Regions from separate parts of the Klebsiella sp. A52 genome, predicted to be linked through region 2. Evidence: predicted binding sites of a transcription regulator. Region 2 holds the regulator's gene; each other region holds the start of a gene.
The links. Region 2 encodes sigma-54, which starts transcription at its own class of promoters, with help from an activator protein. Its sites were predicted from a motif close to GTTGGCACANNTTTCGCTNT; they were not measured.
Positions count from the first base shown of each region.

Region 1: a site for sigma-54 is predicted at 4,297-4,316, ahead of glnK (P-II family nitrogen regulator). Genes of this name have one in related genera too.
Region 3: a site for sigma-54 is predicted at 4,168-4,187, ahead of norV (anaerobic nitric oxide reductase flavorubredoxin). Genes of this name have one in related genera too.

Region 1 is NZ_CP074437.1:86,527-94,346, forward strand. Features, by position in the region: gene KGA69_RS00425 (LysR substrate-binding domain-containing protein) at 24-914, opposite strand; gene KGA69_RS00430 (UbiD family decarboxylase) at 1,034-2,521, shown strand; gene amtB (ammonium transporter AmtB) at 2,586-3,875, opposite strand; gene glnK (P-II family nitrogen regulator) at 3,908-4,246, opposite strand; gene KGA69_RS00445 (SmdB family multidrug efflux ABC transporter permease/ATP-binding protein) at 4,488-6,266, opposite strand; gene KGA69_RS00450 (SmdA family multidrug ABC transporter permease/ATP-binding protein) at 6,259-7,820, opposite strand, start outside.
Region 2 is NZ_CP074437.1:1,892,724-1,900,543, reverse strand. Features, by position in the region: gene KGA69_RS08945 (calcium/sodium antiporter) at 20-997, shown strand; gene kdsD (arabinose-5-phosphate isomerase KdsD) at 1,012-1,998, shown strand; gene kdsC (3-deoxy-manno-octulosonate-8-phosphatase KdsC) at 2,013-2,579, shown strand; gene lptC (LPS export ABC transporter periplasmic protein LptC) at 2,576-3,151, shown strand; gene lptA (lipopolysaccharide ABC transporter substrate-binding protein LptA) at 3,120-3,665, shown strand; gene lptB (LPS export ABC transporter ATP-binding protein) at 3,672-4,397, shown strand; gene rpoN (RNA polymerase factor sigma-54) at 4,445-5,878, shown strand; gene hpf (ribosome hibernation promoting factor) at 5,901-6,188, shown strand; gene ptsN (PTS IIA-like nitrogen regulatory protein PtsN) at 6,247-6,735, shown strand; gene rapZ (RNase adapter RapZ) at 6,781-7,635, shown strand; gene npr (PTS phosphocarrier protein NPr) at 7,632-7,820, shown strand, end outside.
Region 3 is NZ_CP074437.1:2,455,185-2,463,004, reverse strand. Features, by position in the region: gene gutM (transcriptional regulator GutM) at 375-734, shown strand; gene srlR (glucitol operon DNA-binding transcriptional repressor SrlR) at 802-1,575, shown strand; gene gutQ (arabinose-5-phosphate isomerase GutQ) at 1,568-2,533, shown strand; gene norR (nitric oxide reductase transcriptional regulator NorR) at 2,496-4,046, opposite strand; gene norV (anaerobic nitric oxide reductase flavorubredoxin) at 4,234-5,682, shown strand; gene norW (NADH:flavorubredoxin reductase NorW) at 5,679-6,812, shown strand; gene KGA69_RS11555 (IS110 family RNA-guided transposase) at 7,092-7,820, shown strand, end outside.

The sequences.
Region 1 (7,820 bases), 1.8 Mb from region 2:
GCCCACAACGGGCCCGCTTACCTTTAACGGCCAAGCAATTCGCGCGCATCGGCAATAAAATCCCCCAGCAGTCCGTTGCGACTCTGCCGCCGCCAGCATAACGTGAGCGTCGTTACGGCAAAGGTCTCTTCTAACAGGCAATAACTGACTTCCGACACCAGCATGGCGCTTTGCGTCTCGGGCACCAACGTCACCCCCATCCCCATCGATACCTGGCCAATCGCCGTGGAGACATCACGCGTGTACTGAATCTTACGGGGTGTAAAACCCGCCTGCCGACAGGCGCTGATGGCTGACCATCCCAATCCGACGCCGCTGGGATCCTGCTGAATGAAAAACGTCTCTTCCGCCAGCGCCGCGAGTGGAATTGCGCGCCTGCTGGCGAGCGCATGATGGCGAGGCACCACCGCCACCAGCGGCCGGGTCGCAATATCCAGCGACTCCAGTTCATCATATTGCGCGCCTGGCGAGCGGATAAACGCCAGGTCGACCGTTTCGCTTAATAAACCGGTTATCAGATCGTTAACGTTATGCTCTTCAATTAGCAAATCGGCTTCGGGTTGGCGTTGACGATAATTTCGTATTAACACGCTCAGCGCCGGGTCAAAAATAGCCGAGCCAACGTAGCCAATTTTCAACTGCCCTTTACGCCCCTGTCGCAAACTGCGCGCATTCTCGCGAAATTTATCGCAGTGGCCGAGAATCATTCGCGCCTCGGCCAGTAAAAATTGCCCTTCGGCGGTCAGGGCGACGTTGCGTCGATCGCGAGTGAACAGCGGTAGCTCCAGCGCGCTTTCGAAACTTTTAATCTGCTGGGTCAGCGCTGGTTGCGTGATATGCAGACGCTGCGCCGCCCGGCCAAAGTGCAACTCTTCCGCCAGAACCGTAAATGCCTGTAGTTGTCGATAATCCATCACGCCCTCCCGAAAACACTGATAATAATCTCTTATTAAAATAAGGGGAAATGTGATTGGACTCTTATCGGTATCTGGTGAGAATTAATAGCCATTGCCAGAAAACTGAAGGAAGCACGATGTCTGAACAACATGTAAAAGTAACCGATCTGCGTTCTGCTTTGGCGCTATTAAGTCAGTACGATAATGAACTGATCTACACCGACGAACCCGTCGACCCCATTGCCGAACTCTCCGGCGTATATCGCTACGTTGGCGCCCACGGCACCGTTCAGCGCCCGACCCGCGTTGGCCCGGCGATGATCTTTAACAAGGTCAAAGGCTATGATGATGTCAGGGTGCTCATTGGCCTGCTGTGTTCGCGGCAGCGCGTTGCGCGCCTGTTTGGCACCACGCCGGAAAATCTGGCGTTTATGCTCAAAGACTCCGTAGCGAATCCTATCGCGCCAATCACTATCCCGCGTGAACGAGCGGCCTGCCAGGAAGTGGTGCATCTGGCAAGCGATCCTGATTTCGATATTCTCAAAATATTACCCGCGCCGACTAACACCCCGGAAGACGCCGGCCCCTACTTTACCCTCGGTATGTGCTATGCCGCGGATCCGGAAACCGGCGATCATGACGTCACCATCCACCGCCTGTGCGTACAGAGCAAAGACGAAATCTCAATGTATTTCGTACCGGGTCGTCATCTCGACACCTTCAGGCAAAAAGCCGAGGCTGCCGGGAAAGCGTTGCCCATCTCGATTAGCATCGGCGTGGATCCGGCGATTGAAATTGGCGCCTGCTTTGAACCACCGACCACTCCTCTCGGGTTTGACGAACTCTCTATCGCCGGCGCTCTGCGTAATCAGGCGGTCGAGCTCAGCGAATGCGTGAGCGTCAACGCCCGCGCCATCGCCAATGCCGAAATCGTTATTGAAGGTGAACTGCTGCCTGGCGTGCGGGTACGCGAAGACCAGAATACCAACAGCGGCAAAGCCATGCCGGAGTTCCCCGGCTACACCGGTAGCGCTCAGGCGGAAGTGCCGGTGATAAAAGTTAAAGCGATTACCCACCGCCGCCACCCGATTCTGCAAACCTGTATCGGGCCGAGCGATGAGCATACCAATCTGGCCGGGATCCCGACCGAAGCCAGCATTCTGCAAATGGTAGAGCGCGCGCTTCCAGGCTTCGTACAAAACGTCCACTGCCCCTCTCCGGGGACGGGTAAATATCTCGCCGTGCTGCAGGTGAAGAAACGCACGCCAAGCGATGAGGGCCGTCAGCGCCAGGCGGCGCTACTGGCCTTTTCCGCCTTCTCTGAGCTGAAGCACGTGATGCTGGTCGATGAGGACGTCGATGTATTCGACATCAACGACGTCATGTGGGCGATGACCACCCGCTATCAGGGCGATGTCAGCACCGTGTTTATTCCCGGCGTACGTTGCCATCCGTTGGATCCATCATCCGACCCGGCCTTCAGCCCATCGATTCGCGATAGCGGTATTGCCTGCAAAACCATTTTCGACTGCACCGTTCCGTGGAATATGAAAGCCCACTTCCAGCGCAGCCAGTTTATGGAAGTGGATGTTGATCGCTTTATCCCTGGCTTCAGTAAGAAATAAATTCCACGCAAAGAAAAGCCTCCCGGACGGGAGGCTTTGACGCTTATGGAGATTGCTCGCTTTATCAGGCGTTGTAGGCGTTTTCGCCGTGGCTGTTGACGTCCAGCCCTTCGCGCTCCTGCTCTTCCGGCACGCGCAGGCCGACGGTCATCGCCGCCACTTTGAAGCCGATATACGCGACGACGGCGGACCACACCACGGTAATGCCGATACTTTCCAGCTGTACCAGTAACTGATGCCCCATCGTTACGCCTTCCGCATAGCCGACCCCGCCAAGGGTGGTAGAGGCGAAGATGCCGGTCAGGATACAACCGATGATGCCGCACACGCCGTGAACGCCAAACACATCGCATGGGTCATCGACGCGCAGCCAGCGTTTCAGCACCGTGACGCCCCACAGCCCGGCCAGGCCGGCGATGATACCAATAATCAGCGAGCCGCCAACGCCAACGTAGCCGCACGCCGGAGTAATGCCGACAAGGCCGGCAATCGCGCCGGAGCAGGCACCCAGCAGCGACGGTTTACCGCGAGTGGCCCATTCGCCGAAGGTCCAGGCCAGAATCGCGCCAGCGGTCGCCACGACGGTATTCACGAAGGCCAGCGCGGCAATTTCGTTGGCCGCGCTTGCGGAACCGGCGTTAAAGCCGAACCAGCCAACATACAGAATCGCCGTACCGGTAAAGACCATCGGCAGGTTATGCGGTTTAAACGCTTCTTTGCCAAAGCCCACGCGTTTGCCCATCATATACGCGCCCACCAGCCCCGCCACCGCGGCGTTGATGTGTACGACGGTACCGCCGGCGAAGTCCAGCGCGCCATGGGTCGCCAGCAGGCCGCCGCCCCACACCATATGCGCAATCGGCACGTAGGAGAGCGTGAGCCAAACCACCACAAAAATCAGTACCGCGGAGAAACGAATACGTTCCGCCAGCGCGCCGACGATCAGGCCCACGGTGATACAGGCGAAAGAGCCCTGGAAAGCGACATGGATATACTGATAGAACGACCCCATTAACGCTTTCAGTTCAATATTTTTCAGCATGACCCAGTCGAAGCTGCCAAAGAAGCTACCGCCGCTTCCGAAGGCAAGCGTATAGCCATAGATAACCCACAGCACGCAAACCAGGCCAAAAGTCACAATGACCTGAGTCAGCATTGAGAGCACGTTTTTACCGCGAATCAGGCCGCCGTAGAACAACGCAATGCCGGGGATTGTCATAAACAGCACCAGCGCGGTGCAAATCATCATAAAAGCGTTGTCGGCTTTATCCGCCACCGCCGGTTCGGCCGCCAGCGCCAGTCCCGGAAGCAGCGCCAGCGCTCCCAGAGCCGTTTTCATCGTCGTTCTCATCATCTCTTCATCCCCATCGCTGTGTGGTCAGGCAATTACAGTGCCGCTTCGTCGGATTCGCCGGTACGAATACGAATCACGCGCTGCAGTTCGGCGACAAAAATTTTGCCGTCGCCAATTTTTCCGGTCCAGGCGGCCTTGCCTATCACCTCGACAACCTCGTCCAGCTGATCGTCGGCAATCGCAATATCAATTTTTACTTTTGGCAGGAAATTGACGCTGTATTCGGCGCCGCGATAGAGCTCAGCATGGCCTTTCTGGCGGCCGAAGCCTTTCACTTCCGTGACCGTCAGGCCCTGAATGCCGATGGAGGACAACGCTTCGCGAACGTCTTCCAGTTTGAATGGTTTGATTACCACGGTAACCAGCTTCATAAATCCCCTCCAGTCAGTATTTGATAGTGGCCGCTGCTAACACAGGAGATAAAGCAAGGGATATGCCAAAAATGAAAACGGGCCGTGAATCGGCCCGTTTACGGAGAAAAAAACGCGAGGATGTTACTGGCGAGACGGCAAATGACCGCTAATGCGCAAAAATGCACCAATACGGTGCGCCCTTAGTGAGCAAATTGCACCACTTCATGTCACCCCTGCACCAATGCCTGCTGATGGTGCATCAGGCGCTCAGCGACTCCTCCTCAACGCTGGCGGCTAGCTCTTCGCCAGCCAGCTGTAGCTGGTACATCTGCCAGTAGCGGCCCTTCGCCGCCAGCAATTGCTGATGGTTTCCGCGCTCGACGGCCTGGCCACGGTGCAACACCAGGATCGTATCAGCCTCGACGATAGTCGACAGACGGTGGGCGATGACGACCAGCGTGGTGTGCTCGCGCACTTTCGCCAGCGCCTGCTGGATAGCCTGCTCGGTACCGGAGTCGATATTCGCTGTCGCTTCATCGAGGATCAGCACCTGTGGCGTTTCCACCAGCACGCGAGCCAGCGCCAGCAGCTGTTTCTGGCCCACCGACAGGTTGTTGCCCTGCTCGCCCAGTTGGGTATAAATCCCGTCGCTCATTTCGCGGGCAAGGTCAGCGAGCTGCACCGCCTCCAGCGCTTCCCAGACCTGCGGCTCGCTGATATCGCGCCCCAGCGTCACGTTGGCATAGAAGGTATCGGCTAATACCACCGGATCCTGTTGCACCATCGCGACGCCCCGACGTAAAGCGCTGTGGCTTAACGACGACAGCGGGCGGCCATCGAGGCGAATTTCGCCTTTAGTCAACGGGTAGTAGCCCATCATCAGGCTGGCCAGCGTGCTCTTGCCGCTACCGGTATGGCCAACCAGCGCCACAAAACCGCGCGAAGGAATATCCAGATTGATATCCTGCAGCACCAGCCGGTCGTCGCGATAGGCGAAAGAGACGTTATCAATCGCCACCGCGCCGCTGCGTAACGGCGCGGTATCGCTACCCCAGCTCTGGCGCGGACGGTCCATCAGTTCAAACACGCGCTCGCCCGCCACTACCGCCTGCTGCAGCATCGACTGCTGGGTGGTAAGTTCGATCAGCGGTTCGTTCAGGCGTCCGAGGTAGCTAATGAAGGCGTATAACACCCCGACTTCGATACTTCCGGAAGCGCTAAAACCAAACAGCATCAGCAGGCCGCAGAGGATCAGCGATGAAAACAGGCTTAACAGCGGGCGCAGCAGAAAACCATCCAGACGCAGCGTCTGCATGCGCGCCAGATAGTGACCGTAGCTGGCTTCACGCATCCGCTCGCCGAATCGCGCCTGCTGGCGGAACTGCTGAATAACGCCCATGCCGTTGATGACTTCGTTGAAGCCATCATTGATATCGGCAAGCCAGGCGCGCATGCGACGCACGATCGGCGTGCTGTAGCGCTGATAGATAGCCATGACAATCAGCACCGCCGGGAAGATAGCCACCGCCACCAGCGCCATTCGCCAGTCGAGACTAAACATCGCCACCAGCATCGCGCCAATCAGCGCCGCGCTGCGCAGCACTGTCGCCACGACCGTCACGTACAGGTCGCGAATCACTTCGGTGTCGTTGGTAACGCGCGAAATCAGTTGACCGACCGGTTGTGTATCAAACTCGCTGAGCGGTTGGCGCAGCGCGGCGTCCATCACATCGCTGCGCAACTGCTGCACCACGCCGACCGCCGCCCGGTTAAACAGCAGCGCCTGGTTATAGTGCAGCGTAGCGGCAAGGATCTGCAGACAGATATAGGCCGCCGCCAGGCCGCTGACCAGCTTCACCGGCAGCGATTGTTTCGCCACCATGTTATCAATGAAATAGCTTATCAGCAGCGGGCCGCTGACTTCCGCAGCCGCCGCTATCCACATCATGATGACCGCAATGATAAGCGGCTTACGCCACGGCGAACCGTAGGCCAGCAGACGTTTAAGGGTCGGCCAGAGATGAGCGAAATTACGCATCAACCGCCTCCTCATCCTGCGGCGCATCGTCAAGCGCCGCTTCCAGTTGCTGATAGCGATACATATCGCGATACCATCCCGTCTGGACGACAAGCTGCTCGTGGCGGCCGCGCTGCGCGATATGGCCGTGTTGCAAAACCAAAATTTCACTGGCTTCGGTTAATGCTGAGAGGCGATGGGCGCTGATGATCACCGTCCGCCCCTCCCCCCACTGGCGCAGGTTATGCAAAATATCATGCTCCGTCCGTCCATCAACCGCCGACAGCGCGTCATCGAGGATCAGGATTTCCGCCTCCAGCAGCAGAGCGCGGGCAATGGAAATTCGTTGTTTCTGACCGCCGGAGAGCATCACCCCGCGCTCGCCGACTTCCGTTTCATAGCCCTGCGGCAGGCGCAGAATATCATCATGCACGCTGGCCAGCCGCGCGACGCGCTCGATTTGCTCCCGGCTCGCGTCCGGTTTACCCAACGCAATGTTATTCGCTACGGTATCGGAGAACAGGAATGGGGTTTGATTGACCACCGCCAGTCGCCCTCGCCAGCTATCAAGCTGCAGGCGGGTCAGCGGAATATCATGGAAACGGATATCCCCCTCGGTGACATCAAAATGGCGCTGGATAAGGGAAAGAATGGTGCTTTTCCCGGCTCCCGTCGGACCGCAGATACCGAGCATCTGCCCCGGCCGCAGAGTGAAGTTAACCTTCTCCAGCGACGGTTTCGCCGCCTGCGGATAGATAAATTCACGCACCGCCACGTTAAGCGAACCGCGCCCCTCCGGCACCGTTTCGGTGCCATCGTTGACTACCGGCGCTTCTTCCAGCATCGAACGAATACGTCCGTAGGCGGCGCTACCGCGCTCAACGATATTAAACATCCACGCCAGCGCCAGCATTGGCCAAATCATCAGGCCAAGGTACATGACAAAACTGGTTAACTGGCCAAGGGTCAGCTCGCCCTGCAACACCAGCCAACTGCCGCCGCCGATTGCCAGCAGGTTGGCCGCGCCAATGGCAATATAAATTGTCGGGTCGAAGCGGGCATCAATACGCGCGACCCGCATGTTCTTCGCCCCGGTATCCGCCGCATCGGCGGCAAACTGCGCCGACTGACGATCCTCAAGGCCGAACGCTTTAATCATACGTATGCTGGTCAGGCTTTCCTGCGTTCGATCGTTAAGGCTGGAAAAAGCCGCCTGTGCCACACGAAAGCGCTCATGCAGGGCATCGCCATTACGCTTGATAGCCAGCGCCATAAACGGCATCGGCACCAGCGCCAGTAGCGTTAGCTGCCAGCTGATTTGCGTCGACATCACAATCAGCACCGCGCAACCCATCACCAGTGAGTCCACCAGCGTCAGGACCCCCTCGCCGGCGGCGAAGACGACGCGGTCAACATCGTTGGTCGCGCGGGCAATAAGATCGCCGGTACGGTGACGCAGATAGAAGGCCGGATGCTGGCGGCTGAGCTGACGATAGAAGTCTTCACGCAGTTCAACGGCCAGTTGATAAGAGGCGCCGAATAGCAGCACGCGCCAGACATAGCGCAGCAGATAAA
Region 2 (7,820 bases):
CCTGAAGAAAGGACTTTAGATGCTCTTAGCAACGGCTCTGTTAATAATTGGTTTACTGCTGGTCGTTTACAGCGCCGATCGTCTGGTATACGCCGCTTCAATACTGTGCCGCATGATGGGGATCCCGCCGCTCATCATCGGCATGACTGTCGTGAGCATCGGTACCAGCCTGCCGGAGATCATCGTTTCCGTCGCCGCCTCCCTGCACGGACAAACCGATTTGGCGATCGGCACGGCGTTGGGATCCAATATTACTAATATTCTATTAATTCTCGGTCTTGCCGCCCTGCTCCATCCATTTACCGTGCATTCTGATATCCTGCGCCGCGAATTGCCGTTAATGTTGCTGGTCAGTTTACTGGCGGGATTTGTACTTTACGATGGTCAACTGTCGCGTCTGGACGGGCTGTTTTTACTGGCGCTGGCCATACTGTGGCTGGTGTTTACCCTAAAGATAGCGCGCCTGGCGGAACGCCAGGGCAGCGATAGCCTGACCCGGGAACAGCTGGCGGAGCTGCCACGCGGCGGTTCGCTGCCCGTCGCCCTGCTGTGGCTCGGGGTGGCGATGATCGTCATGCCGATGGCCACCCGCATGGTGGTGGATAACGCCACGGTGCTGGCGAACTATTTCGCAATTAGCGAGCTGACGGTCGGCTTAACGGTTATTGCTATCGGCACCAGCCTGCCGGAACTGGCCACCGCTATCGCCGGCGCACGAAAAGGGGAAGACGATATCGCCATCGGGAATATTATTGGCGCGAATATCCTTAACCTTGTGTTGGTACTCGGGCTGCCAGCGTTAATAGCCCCTGGCGCCTTCCCTGCCGAAGCTTTTACGCGCGACTACAGCGTAATGCTGCTGGTCAGCGCTATCTTCGCGCTGCTGTGCTGGCGGCGCAAACGGCAGCCGGGACGCGTAGCGGGCGCCTTGCTGGTCGGCGGCTTTATGGTTTGGTTGGCGCTACTGTTCTGTTCTGCGCCGTTCTTCGTTGAATGAATTGGGATAACATCATGTCGCAAATAGATTTGCCAACGGATTTTGACTTTCAACAGGCAGGACGTCAGGTTCTGGAAATTGAACGTGAAGGTCTGGCCCAGCTCGATCAGTATATTAATGAAGATTTCACCCGCGCCTGTGAAACGATTTTCCGCTGCGGCGGTAAAGTCGTGGTGATGGGCATGGGTAAATCCGGTCATATCGGGCGCAAAATGGCGGCGACTTTCGCCAGTACCGGTACTTCGGCTTTTTTTGTCCATCCCGGTGAAGCGGCTCACGGCGATCTGGGGATGGTCACGCCGCAGGATGTGGTCATCGCGCTATCCAATTCCGGTGAATCTAATGAAATTCTGGCGTTGATTCCGGTGCTTAAACGCCAGCAGGTGCCGCTTATCTGCGTCACCAGCCGTCCGGACAGCAGCATGGCGCGCGCCGCCGATATTCATCTATGTGTGAAAGTGCCGAAAGAGGCCTGTCCGCTAGGACTGGCGCCGACCTCCAGCACCACCGCCGCGCTGGTGATGGGTGACGCCCTTGCCGTAGCGCTGCTCGAAGCTCGCGGCTTTACCGCCGAAGATTTCGCCCTGTCACACCCCGGCGGCGCACTTGGTCGTAAGCTGCTGCTGCGGGTCAATGATATTATGCATACCGGCGATGAGATCCCTCACGTCGGCCTGCAGGCCACCCTGCGCGATGCGCTGCTGGAAATCACCCGTAAGAATTTAGGCATGACGGCCATCTGCGATGACGAGATGAATATCATCGGCATCTTCACCGATGGCGACCTGCGCCGCGTCTTTGATACCGGCGTCGATATGCGTAACGCCAGCATCGCTGAAGTCATGACCCCAGGCGGGATCCGCATTCGTCCGGGCATGCTGGCGGTAGATGCGCTCAACCTGATGCAGTCCCGCCATATCACCTGCGTGCTGGTTGCCGATGGCGACCGACTGCTAGGTGTGGTACATATGCACGATCTGCTGCGCGCTGGCGTAGTGTAAGTAAGGATAAAATAATGAATAATGCTGATGCCCAGGTCGACACCTGCTACGGGCCGGTAAGCCAGGAATTTATCGACCGGGCGGCGAAGATCCGTTTACTGATCCTCGACGTCGACGGCGTGCTTTCCGACGGCCTTATCTATATGGGCAACAACGGCGAAGAACTGAAAGCGTTTAACGTCCGCGATGGCTACGGGATCCGCTGCGCGCTGACTTCCGGTATTGAAGTCGCGATTATTACCGGGCGAAAAGCTAAACTGGTAGAAGACCGCTGCCAGACGCTGGGCATTACGCATCTGTATCAAGGTCAGTCCGATAAGCTATTGGCGTTTCGCGAATTATTAAGCAAACTGGCGGTTCGCCCCGATGAAGTCGCGTACATTGGCGACGATCTGATCGACTGGCCGGTAATGGCGGAGGTCGGTTTAAGCGTCGCCGTCGCCGATGCGCATCCGCTGCTGCTCCCGCGGGCGAACTATGTCACGCGAATTAACGGCGGACGCGGCGCGGTACGCGAAGTCTGCGATTTGTTACTATTGGCGCAGGGCAAGCTTGATGAGGCCAAAGGGCAATCAATATGAGTAAAACCAGACGTTGGGTTATCATCTTACTATCGCTGGTCGCGTTGATCCTGATCGGCCTGAACCTGGCGAGTACGGACGACACCGCGACCGTCGCGGTCAATCCTAACGATCCGACGTATAAAAGCGAGCATACCGATACCGTGGTGTACAGCCCGGAAGGCGCGCTGAGCTATCGTCTGATAGCCGAGCATGTCGAATACTTTTCCGAACAAGAAGTATCGTGGTTCACCAACCCGGTAATGACCACCTTTGATACCAACAAGGTTCCGGCCTGGTCAATCAGAGCGGATAAAGCCAAGTTAACCAACGACCGTATGCTGTATCTTTACGGCCACGTTGAGGTCGACGCGTTGAGCCCCGACTCTCAACTGCGCAAAATTACCACCGATAACGCGCAGGTGAACCTGGTGACCCAGGATGTAACCTCTGACGATATGGTGACGTTATACGGAACAACATTTAATTCCAGCGGCCTGAAAATGCGCGGGAACCTACGCAGCAAAAATGCCGAGCTGATTGAAAAGGTTAGAACCTCTTATGAAATTCAGAACAAACAAACTCAGCCTTAACATTGCGCTCGCAAGCGCGCTTCTGGCCGCCAGCCTGCCGGCTCTGGCAAAAACCGGCGATACCGATCAGCCGATTCACATCGAATCCGATCAGCAGTCGCTGGATATGCAGGGTAACGTCGTGACCTTCACCGGTAATGTGGTCGTTACCCAGGGGACCATTAAGATCAATGCCGACAAGGTCGTGGTTACCCGCCCTGGCGGTGAAAAAGGCAAAGAGGTGATCGACGGTTTCGGCAATCCGGCCACCTTCTATCAGATGCAGGACAACGGCAAACCGGTGAAAGGCCGCGCGTCGAAAATGCATTATGAACTGCAGAACGATTTCGTGGTGCTGACCGGTAACGCGCATCTGGAACAGCTGGATAGCAATATTCAGGGCGATAAAATCACCTATCTGGTGAAAGAGCAGAAAATGCAGGCCTTCAGCAACAAAGGCGGCCGCGTGACTACGGTACTGGTGCCTTCGCAGTTGCAGGACAAAAGCGGCGATCAGCAAAAGAAAGGTAAGTAATCCGTTATGGCAACATTAACTGCAAAAAACCTCGCCAAAGCCTACAAAGGCCGCCGCGTGGTGGAAGACGTCAGCCTGACCGTCAACTCCGGTGAAATCGTCGGTCTGCTGGGCCCGAACGGCGCCGGTAAGACCACCACCTTTTATATGGTGGTGGGCATTGTGCCGCGCGATGCCGGCAACATTATCATTGACGATGAAGATATCAGTCTGCTGCCGCTGCACGCGCGCGCGCGCCGCGGCATTGGTTACCTGCCGCAGGAAGCCTCTATCTTCCGCCGCCTGAGCGTCTACGATAACCTGATGGCGGTGCTGCAGATTCGCGACGATCTCAGCAGCGAGCAGCGTGAAGATCGCGCTAAAGAGCTGATGGAAGAATTCCACATCGAACACCTGCGCGATAGCCTGGGCCAGGCGCTCTCCGGCGGTGAACGCCGCCGCGTCGAAATCGCCCGCGCGCTGGCGGCGAACCCCAAATTCATCCTGCTGGATGAACCGTTCGCCGGGGTCGACCCCATCTCCGTTATCGATATTAAACGCATCATCGAACACCTGCGCGACAGCGGGCTTGGCGTACTCATTACTGACCATAACGTCAGGGAGACGCTGGCGGTCTGTGAACGAGCTTATATCGTAAGCCAGGGCCATCTCATCGCCCACGGCACCCCGCAGCAAATCCTTGAAGACGAGCAGGTTAAACGCGTGTACCTTGGGGAAGACTTCAGACTCTGATAGGGTAGAGGTTATAGACGTTTTAGCCGGAGATATTGACCCTGAACATGAAGCAAGGTTTGCAATTAAGGCTAAGCCAACAGCTTGCCATGACGCCCCAACTGCAGCAGGCCATCCGCTTGTTGCAGCTGTCCACGTTAGAACTCCAGCAAGAACTCCAGCAGGCGCTGGAGAGTAACCCGTTGCTTGAGCAAACCGATCTTCACGAAGAGGTTGAAACCACAGAAGCCGAGGACCGCGAGTCTCTGGATACCGTCGACGCGCTCGAACAAAAAGAGATGCCGGACGAGCTCCCGCTGGACGCCAGTTGGGATGAAATCTACACCGCCGGCACGCCGTCGGGTAATGGCGTCGACTACCAGGACGATGAACTGCCGATCTATCAGGGTGAAACCACCCAGAGCCTGCAGGATTATCTGATGTGGCAGGTTGAGCTCACGCCTTTCACCGATACCGACCGCGCGATTGCCACCTCCATCGTCGATGCCGTTGACGATACCGGCTACCTTACTATTCCCATTCAGGACATTGTCGATAGTATCGAAGATGATGAAATTGGCATTGAGGAAGTGGAAGCGGTACTCAAACGCGTGCAGCGTTTCGATCCGGTCGGCGTCGCCGCCAGGGATCTCCGTGACTGCCTGCTGATCCAGCTTTCACAATTTGCCAAAGAGACGCCGTGGCTGGAAGAGGCGCGGTTGATCATCAGCGAGCATCTTGATCTCCTGGCCAACCACGATTTCCGCAGCCTGATGCGCGTCACCCGCTTGAAAGAAGACGTTCTGAAAGAGGCGGTTTGCCTGATCCAGTCGCTGGATCCGCGGCCGGGGCAGTCCATACAAACCAGCGAGCCGGAGTACGTGATCCCGGATGTGCTGGTGCGCAAGGTTAGCGGCCGCTGGGTTGTCGAGCTCAATTCCGATAGCATTCCGCGGCTGAAGATTAATCAGCAATACGCGGCGATGGGCAATAATGCGCGCAACGACGCCGACAGCCAATTTATCCGCAGCAACCTGCAGGAAGCCCGCTGGCTGATTAAGAGCCTTGAGAGCCGTAACGATACCCTACTGCGCGTCAGCCGCTGCATCGTCGAACAGCAGCAGGCCTTCTTTGAGCAGGGCGAAGAATTTATGAAACCGATGGTGCTGGCGGATATCGCCCAGGCCGTCGAGATGCATGAATCAACAATTTCACGCGTTACCACGCAAAAATATCTGCACAGTCCACGAGGTATTTTTGAGTTGAAGTATTTCTTCTCCAGCCATGTCAATACCGAAGGCGGCGGCGAAGCCTCGTCTACCGCCATTCGCGCGCTGGTGAAGAAGTTAATCGCCGCGGAAAACCCCGCGAAGCCGTTGAGCGACAGCAAGCTCACCACCATGCTCTCCGATCAGGGTATTATGGTGGCACGGCGCACTGTTGCTAAGTACCGAGAGTCTTTATCCATTCCGCCGTCAAACCAGCGCAAACAACTGGTCTGACACAACCGATAAGGAAGACACTATGCAGCTCAACATTACAGGACACAACGTCGAGATCACTCCTGCTATGCGCGACTTCGTCACCACGAAGTTCAGCAAACTGGAGCAGTTTTTCGATAGGATCAACCAGGTCTATATTGTGTTAAAAGTAGAGAAGGTGACGCAAATCGCGGACGCCAATTTGCATGTCAACGGTGGCGAAATCCATGCCAGTGCGGAAGGGCAGGATATGTATGCCGCTATCGATGGTCTTATCGATAAGCTGGCAAGACAGTTAACAAAACATAAAGATAAACTGAAACAACACTAATTGTCCGGGCGATCGCCCTTATCCGCAGCCCGCGGATAAGGGCAGCTCAGGTGAAATTATGATGAACAACGATTCCGCTCTACAACTGAGCAATGTCCTTAACCAGGATTGTACCCGTAGCCAGGTTCACTGCCAGAGCAAGAAACGCGCGCTGGAAATCATCAGCGAACTGGCGGCGAAGCAGCTAGGTTTACCGCCGCAGGTGGTCTTTGAAGCGATCCTGACCCGTGAAAAAATGGGCAGTACCGGGATCGGCAACGGCATTGCGATCCCTCACGGCAAGCTTGAAGAGGATACCCTGCGCGCCGTTGGCGTCTTTGTGCAGCTGGAAACGCCGATCGCCTTCGATGCGATCGACAATCAGCCGGTCGATCTGCTGTTTGCGCTACTGGTGCCGGCCGATCAAACCAAAACCCACCTGCATACGCTCTCGCTGGTCGCCAAACGTCTGGCGGACAAAACCATCTGCCGTCGCCTGCGCGCTGCGGTGAGCGATGAAGAGTTGTATGAGATCATCACCGAAGCAGGAAGCAGCGATGACGCTTAACGTGAGTCGCGCCTTAACCTTTATCGTACTGAGGAGAAACGGTACATGGTACTGATGATCGTCAGCGGCCGCTCTGGCTCGGGGAAATCCGTCGCCCTGCGAGCGCTGGAAGATATGGGCTTCTACTGTGTGGATAACCTGCCGGTAGTGCTGTTGCCTGAGCTGGCGCGAACGCTGGCCGACCGCGATATCTCCGCGGCCGTCAGCATCGACGTGCGCAACATGCCGGAATCACCGGAAATCTTTGAACAAGCGATGCAGAACCTGCCGGAATCCTTCTCCCCGCAGCTGCTGTTCCTTGATGCCGACCGCAACACCCTGATCCGCCGCTACAGCGATACCCGCCGCTTGCATCCGCTCTCCAGCAAGAATCTGTCGCTCGAAAGCGCGATCGACGAAGAGAGCGATCTGCTCGAGCCGCTGCGCTCGCGCGCGGACCTGATCGTCGATACTTCCGAAATGTCGGTGCATGAACTGGCCGAGATGCTGCGTACCCGCCTGCTAGGTAAACGCGAACGTGAATTGACGATGGTCTTTGAATCATTCGGCTTCAAACACGGTATCCCTATCGATGCCGATTACGTTTTTGACGTCCGTTTCCTGCCGAACCCGCACTGGGATCCGAAGCTACGCCCCATGACCGGCCTCGATAAACCGGTTGCCGCCTTCCTCGATCGCCATACGGAAGTGCATAACTTTATTTATCAGACCCGAAGCTATCTGGAGCTTTGGTTGCCAATGCTGGAAACCAATAACCGCAGCTATCTGACGGTGGCCATTGGTTGTACCGGCGGTAAGCATCGCTCGGTCTATATTGCCGAACAGCTGGCTGACTACTTCCGCTCGCGCGGTAAGAACGTGCAGTCTCGTCACCGGACGCTGGAAAAACGTAAATCATGACCGTCAAGCAAACCGTTGAAATCACCAACAAGCTGGGCATGCATGCGCGCCCGGCGATGAAGCTTTTCGAGCTAATGCAGAATTTCGATGCGGAAGTGTTGCTACGCAACGACGAAGGCACGGAGGCGGAAGCCAATAGCGTTATCGCCCTGCTGATGCTCGATTCCGCCAAAGGTCGTCAAATT
Region 3 (7,820 bases), 560 kb from region 2:
ACTAATCCCGGCAGGCTCCGGGTCGGGCCGAGGCAGCGTCCCTGCAAATCACGGCCCTCAGCCCGCATCCATGCGGGCTGCCCCGGCCTTCCGGGAACGTCTCAGCGATTTTGAGGCCACCAACACCGCAGTTTCAGTAGCCATGGTTACAAAATAGAGATCTTAAGCTCACAATGGCACGGACCGTAGGCCGGATAAGGCGCTGCCGCCATCCGGCGCGAAAGTAGCTCTTTACCCGCGGTTATTGCCCAGCGGAGCTACGCTTGCGCGGGCCTACAGACCATATGCCGGCGTAGGTCGGGTAAGGCGTTAGCCGCCACCCGACAAAAAACGGTACCCGGGTTGTACCCGGCATCACACCTTCAGGAGACATTATGGTTACCGCACTCACTACCGTCGCCGCTATTGCCTGGCTTTGCCAACTGGCTTTCGGCGGCTGGCAGATCCGCCGCTTCAATCGCGCCTTTGATAGCCTTTGCCAGCAGGGCCGCGTTGGCGTCGGCCGTTCCGCCGGGCGCTTTAAACCGCGCGCGATTGTCGCTATCGCCATCGATGAAAACGATCGTATTTGCGATACGCTGTTGATGAAGGGCCTAACCGTCTTCGCCAGCCCGCGAAAAATTCCCACGCTTACCGGTAAACATCTCGAGGAATTGCAGCCTGATGTGATCTTTCCCAATGATCCGCTCTGTCAGAATGCACTATCATTAGCGCTTAATCCGAAACATGCATAATTTCGTTGTGAAAGTTAATATCTTGCGAAATTATCACTTCGAAACTTAAACGCAGGATACAACGCCTATGAAACCACGTCAGCGCCAGGCAGCCATTCTCGAGCACCTGCAATCGCAGGGCAAATGCTCGGTCGAAGAGCTGGCGCAACACTTCGACACCACCGGCACCACTATCCGCAAGGATCTGGTGATTCTGGAGAATGCCGGGACCGTCATCCGTACCTACGGCGGCGTAGTGTTAAATAAAGACGAGGCCGACCCGCCTATCGACCACAAGACGCTGATCAACACTCATAAGAAAGCGCAGATTGCCGAGGCCGCCGTGCGATATATCCACGATGGCGATTCAATTATCCTCGACGCCGGCAGCACCGTGCTGCAGATGGTGCCGCTGCTGAGCCGCTTCAATAACATTACGGTGATGACCAACAGCCTGCATATCGTCAACGCACTTTCCGAGCTCGATAACGAGCAGACTATCCTGATGCCGGGCGGCACCTTCCGTAAAAAATCGGCCTCCTTTCACGGCCAACTGGCGGAAAATGCCTTCGAACAATTCAGCTTCGACAAGCTGTTTATGGGCACCGATGGTATTGATCTGGTGGCGGGCGTCACCACCTTTAACGAGGTCTATACCGTAAGTAAGGCGATGTGTAACGCCGCCCGCGAAGTGATCCTGATGGCCGACTCATCAAAGTTTGGCCGTAAAAGTCCCAATATTGTCTGCGGCCTTGAGCGCGTGGATAAATTGATTACCGATGCCGATATTGACCCTGAATTCCAGCGGGCGCTGGAAGCAAAAGGTATTGAAGTCATTATTACTGGAGAACATCATGAGTAACTTTTTGTTAGAGGCCGGACGCCAGACCCTGATGCTTGAACTACAGGAGGCGAGCCGCCTGCCGGAGCGCCTGGGCGACGACTTCATCCGCGCGGCGGAAACCATCATCCACTGCGAGGGCAAACTGATTGTCTCCGGTATCGGTAAATCCGGCCACATCGGTAAAAAGCTGGCGGCAACCTTCGCCAGCACCGGCACCCCGGCGTTTTTCGTCCATCCGGCGGAAGCCCTGCACGGCGATCTCGGCATGCTCGATAGCCGCGACGTGATGCTGTTTATCTCCTACTCCGGTAGCGCGAAAGAGCTGGATCTCATCGTGCCGCGGCTGGAAGAGAAATCCATTCCGCTGCTGGCGATGACCGGCAAATCCACCTCGCCGCTGGCGCTGGCGGCGAAAGCGGTGCTGGATATCGCCGTGGAGCGTGAAGCCTGTCCGATGCATCTGGCCCCGACCTCCAGCACCGTCAACACGCTGATGCTGGGCGACGCGCTGGCGATGGCGGTGATGCAGGCGCGCGGTTTCAATGAAGAAGATTTCGCCCGTTCCCACCCGGCGGGCGCCCTCGGCGCGCGTCTGCTGAACAAAGTGCATCACCTGATGCGCCGCGACGAAGAAGTGCCGCGGGTCAATACCGAGGCTAACGTCATGGACGCCATGCTTGAACTAAGCCGAACCGGACTTGGCCTGGTGGCGGTATGCGATGAAGCCAACCGCGTGCAGGGCGTGTTCACCGACGGCGACCTGCGCCGCTGGCTGGTTGCTGGCGGTACGCTCAACGATGGCGTCACTCAGGCGATGACCCGCAACGGCGTGACGCTGCAGGCGGAAAGCCGCGCGGTGGAAGCCAAAGAGCGGTTGATGAAACACAAAATCAGCGCCGCGCCGGTAGTGGATGAAAACGGCCAACTGGTCGGCGCCATCAACCTGCAGAACTTTTACCAGGCAGGGATCCTTTAAGCCCCAGACGTTTCGCCAGCCGATGCAGGTTGGCGACGTCCAGTTCCAGCGCACGGGCGGTCGCCGCCCAGTTGCGCTGGTTCGCCTCCAGCGCGCGGCTAATCGCTTCTCGCTGAAAAGCTTCGGTCGCCTCGCGCAGATTGACGTTTCCCGTCGCGGGCGCCGCTGCCGCCGTCTCAGTCGGCAACATCGGCGCCGCCACCGCAAACTGGAAATGCTGCGGCTCCAGCACCACTTCATCGCCGGCCTGGGTGGCCCGCGCCAGCACCACCGCCCGGTGAATAGCATGCTCCAGTTCGCGCACGTTGCCCGGCCAGGACCACTGCTGCAGCCTGTTTCGCGCCGCCTCAGCCAAAATGACCCGCGCCAGCCCCATCCGCAGGCGGCACTGCTCACAGAAATAGCCCGCCAGCAGCACCACATCGTTTTCCCGCTCGCGTAGCGCCGGAACCGATAGCGGGAAGACGCTCAGCCGATGGTACAGGTCGGCGCGAAAGCGCCCTTCCACCACCTCCTGGCGCAGATCGCGGTTAGTCGCCGCCAGCACCCGCACATCGACCCGCAGGCTGCGGTCATCGCCGACGCGCTGAATATCGCCATACTGCAGCACGCGCAGCAGTTTCGCCTGCAGCGCCAGCGACAGTTCGCCGATTTCGTCAAGGAACAGGGTGCCGTTATCAGCCATCTCAAATTTACCGCTGCGGTTGCTGATAGCCCCGGTAAACGCCCCTTTCACATGGCCGAACAGCTCGCTCTCCGCCACGCTTTCCGGCAGCGCCGCGCAGTTGAGATAGACCAGCGGATTAGCGGCTCGCGGCGACCCCTGATGCACCGCCTTCGCCACCAGCTCTTTACCGGTGCCGGTTTCGCCGCTAATCAGCACGTTTAAATCCGAGGCGGCGACGATATCGATCTCTTTTTTCAGCTGCAACATAGGGGCCGACAGGCCGATAATCTCCTGACGCTCAGGCTGCGCGTAATTCACCGGCTGCGCCGGCAACACGTTTTGCGCCTCAAGGCGGGCGATGAGCAGCGCGTTATTCAAGGCGCCAGCCACCAGCGCGGCAATCAGCCGCAGCTCTTCATCGCTGAAGCTATCGAAACGGTCGGCATCCATCCCGTCCAGGGTCAGCGCGCCAATCAGCGTCTGCCCGGCAAACAGCGGCAGGCCAACGCAGGCGTGAACCTTCAGGCTCTCATGGCCGGGGATCAGCCCGTCGTAGGGGTCGGGCAAGTCGCTATCCGCCGGGAAGCGCACCACATCCCCGGCACGCGCAATCGCCTCAAGCCGCGGGTGCCCTTCCAGGACAAAGCGCCGACCGAGCACATCCTGCGCCAGGCCATCGATCGCCAGCGGCACAAACTGATGCGCCTCATAGCGCAGCAGCGCCGAGGCATCGCAGCCGAGAATCTGCCGCAGGGTAGTAATCAGGCGCGAAAAACGGTCGCTGTGACCGATATCGCTTTGTAAATCAATGGCGATTCTCGCCAGCGCGTCGACGGAAAAACTCATTGCCGCTCCATTGTCATTTTGACAATACACATTGTCATATCGACTATTTTAACAATAGTCATTTTGACAGCAACCAAAATCAACAAAAATTAAAAATACATAATTATCAATGAATTAAAAAGTTGGCACGCAACTTGATATAAGCCAATCAACTGAGTTTAAACACACTGTATTGATTGAGGTTGCTATGTCTATTGCGGTTAAAAATAACATTCTTTGGGTTGGCCAACGCGATTGGGAAGTGCGTGATTTCCACGGTACCGAATATAAAACGCTGCGCGGCAGCAGCTATAACAGCTATCTCATCCGTGAAGAGAAAAACGTGCTGATCGATACCGTCGATCATAAATTCAGCCGCGAGTTCGTACAGAACCTGCGCAGCGAAATCGATCTGGCTGACCTCGACTACATCGTCATTAACCACGCCGAAGAGGACCATGCCGGCGCGCTGACCGAACTGATGATGCAGATCCCGGATACGCCGATTTACTGCACCGCCAACGCCATCGACTCGATCAACGGCCACCATCATCATCCAGAGTGGAACTTCCACGTGGTGAAAACCGGCGATACTCTCGATATCGGTAATGGTAAACAGCTGATCTTCGTGGAAACGCCGATGCTGCACTGGCCTGACAGCATGATGACCTACCTGACCGGCGACGCGGTGCTGTTCAGCAACGACGCCTTCGGCCAGCACTACTGCGACGAACACCTGTTCAACGATGAAGTGGACCAGATTGAACTGTACGAACAGTGCCAGCGCTACTACGCCAACATCCTGACACCCTTCAGCCGCCTGGTGACGCCGAAAATTACTGAAATCCTCGGCTTCAACCTGCCGGTGGATATGATTGCCACCTCCCACGGCGTGGTCTGGCGCGATAACCCGACGCAAATCGTCGAGAAATACCTCGAGTGGGCGGCGGATTATCAGGAAGATCGCATCACCCTCTTCTACGACACCATGTCCAATAACACCCGCATGATGGCGGACGCCATCGCTCAGGGGATCACTGAAGTCGACCCGCGGGTAGCGGTAAAAATCTTCAACGTCGCCCGCAGCGACAAAAACGACATTCTGACCAACGTTTTCCGCTCGAAAGGCGTACTGGTGGGCACCTCCACCATGAACAACGTGATGATGCCGAAAATCGCCGGGCTGGTGGAAGAGATGACCGGGCTGCGTTTTCGCAATAAACGCGCCAGCGCCTTTGGCTCGCACGGCTGGAGCGGCGGCGCGGTAGACCGCCTGTCCACCCGCCTGCAGGATGCCGGTTTTGAGATGTCGCTGAGCCTGAAAGCCAAATGGCGCCCGGATATTGACGCGCTGGAACTGTGCCGCCAACACGGACGCGACATCGCCCGCCAGTGGGCCCTCTCGCCGCTGCCGGTTGCTGAAGCAGCGACAACGCCGGAACAACGGGACTGCGCCTGTGCTGCCGCCGCGGCCGCCGATCTCGGTCCCATGATGCAGTGCAGCGTGTGCCAGTGGGTCTATGACCCGGCGAAAGGCGAACCTAACCAGGATGTACAGCCGGGTACGCCGTGGAGTGAAGTGCCGGACAATTTCCTCTGCCCTGAGTGTTCTCTTGGCAAAGATGTCTTTGACGTACTGGCGATGGAGGCAAAATGAGTGATGGCATCGTCATCATCGGCTCGGGCTTCGCGGCCCGCCAACTGGTGAAAAATATTCGTAAGCAGGATACGCAAATTCCGCTGACGTTAATCGCCGCCGATAGCATGGATGAGTACAACAAACCGGATCTCAGCCATGTCATCAGCCGCGGGCAGAAGGCCGACGATCTGACCCTGCAAAGCGCAGGCGAGTTCGCCGAGCAGTACAATCTGCGTTTGTTTCCCCATACCTGGGTAAGCGATATCGACGCCGAAAACCGGTTAGTGAAGAGCCAGGATAACCAGTGGCGCTACGACAAACTGGTGCTGGCCACCGGCGCGACGCCGTTTATCCCGCCGGTGCCGGGGCGCGAGCTGATGCTGACGCTGAACAGCCAGCGCGAATATGGCGCGGCGCAGAGCCAGCTCCGCGATGCCAAACGGGTGCTGATCGTCGGCGGCGGCCTGATTGGCTGCGAACTGGCGATGGATTTCTGCCGCGCCGGTAAAGCGGTAACGGTAGTCGATAACTCAGCCAGCGTGCTGGCGGCGCTGATGCCGCCGGAGGCCAGCAGCCGCCTGCAGCATCGGCTTACCGAGATGGGCGTACATCTGATGCTCAAAACGCAGCTTGAGGGGCTGGAGCAAACCGCCGACGGCATTCGCGTCAGCCTCGACCGCCAGCGCGCGATAACCGTCGATGCGGTCGTTGCCGCCGCCGGCCTGCGCCCGGAAACGTCGCTGGCGCGTCATGCCGGATTGCAGATTAACCGCGGCGTGGTAGTCAATAGCCAACTGCAAACCAGCGATCCGGCAATCTATGCGCTCGGCGACTGTGCGGAAATCAACGGTACGGTACTGCCGTTCCTGCAGCCGATTTTACTCAGCGCCATGTGCCTGAGTAAAAATTTGCTGGCGCAAGCGGGCGAGCTCACCTTGCCGCCAATGCTGGTGAAAGTGAAAACGCCGGATCTGCCGCTGCATCTGGCCGGCGACACCCGCCGCGACGATCTGACGTGGAATATCGTGGCCGCTAAAGAGGGGCTGGTGGCGAAAGGTCTGGATGCCGAAAACCAGCTGCGGGCCTTTGTGGTGAGCGAAGATAAAATGAAGGAAGCCTTTGCGCTGCTCAAGCAACTGGTGAGGTGATTACCGTCCAGGCGACCCTGTTTTGCCGGGTGGCGCTACGCTTACCCGGCCTACGGTCCATGCGGCCTGCCTTTAATTTATTCACCATGCTGGCTGAAACTGCCGCTGTTGGTGGCCACAAAATCGCTGAGACGTTACAGGCAGGCCGGGGCAGCCCGCATGGATGCGGGCTGAGGGCCGTGTTTTGCACGGATAATGAGATGGACGCTCCAGATTTTACGGTATCAAAGTACCAGACTGGATCGTTGCAATACGTCCTAAAAAATGAGGAGCGTCCACATGAAAGTATCAACTCTTGGTATCGACCTGGCAAAGAACGTTTTTCAGCTTCATGGCGTCGATCACGAAGGTCATACTATTTTGCGTAAAAAGCTCACCCGGGCTAAGTTTGTTCAATTTGTTATTCAACTGGAGCCTTGTCTGATTGGCATGGAAGCCTGCTCATCCAGTCATCATTTCGCGCGACTATTCACCCGCTATGGTCATGAGGTAAAACTCATCCCTCCGCAGTATGTAAAGCCTTATGTGAAAACGAACAAGACGGATGCAGCAGACGCTGAAGCTATCTGCGAAGCGGTCACCCGCCCGAATATGCGTTTTGTACAGATAAAAACCGAAGAGCAGCAGGCCGTTTTAGCGTTACACACTGAACGGGGAATACTTATCCGTGAGCGGATCGCCTGTTCCAATAGTTTAAGAGCCACACTTGCTGAGTTTGGTATTACGATTGCGGCCGGACAAAGCCATTTAACCCATGAGCTGCCAGCCATTCTGGAGGACGACGAAAATGGTTTATCTCCCTTCGTCAGAACCAGCATCTACAGACAGTCTAAACATATCCGGGAACTTGAGGAGCAAGTTAAACAGGTAGAACAAGCTCTGGCCTCCTGGTACAGAACGCAGGAAGCCTGCCAGAGAATGGCCAAAATCCCGGGGGTTGGTATGTTAACGGCCACTTATGTGATAGCGGCAGTGGGTAATGCCCGACAATTCAGTACTGCAAAGCAG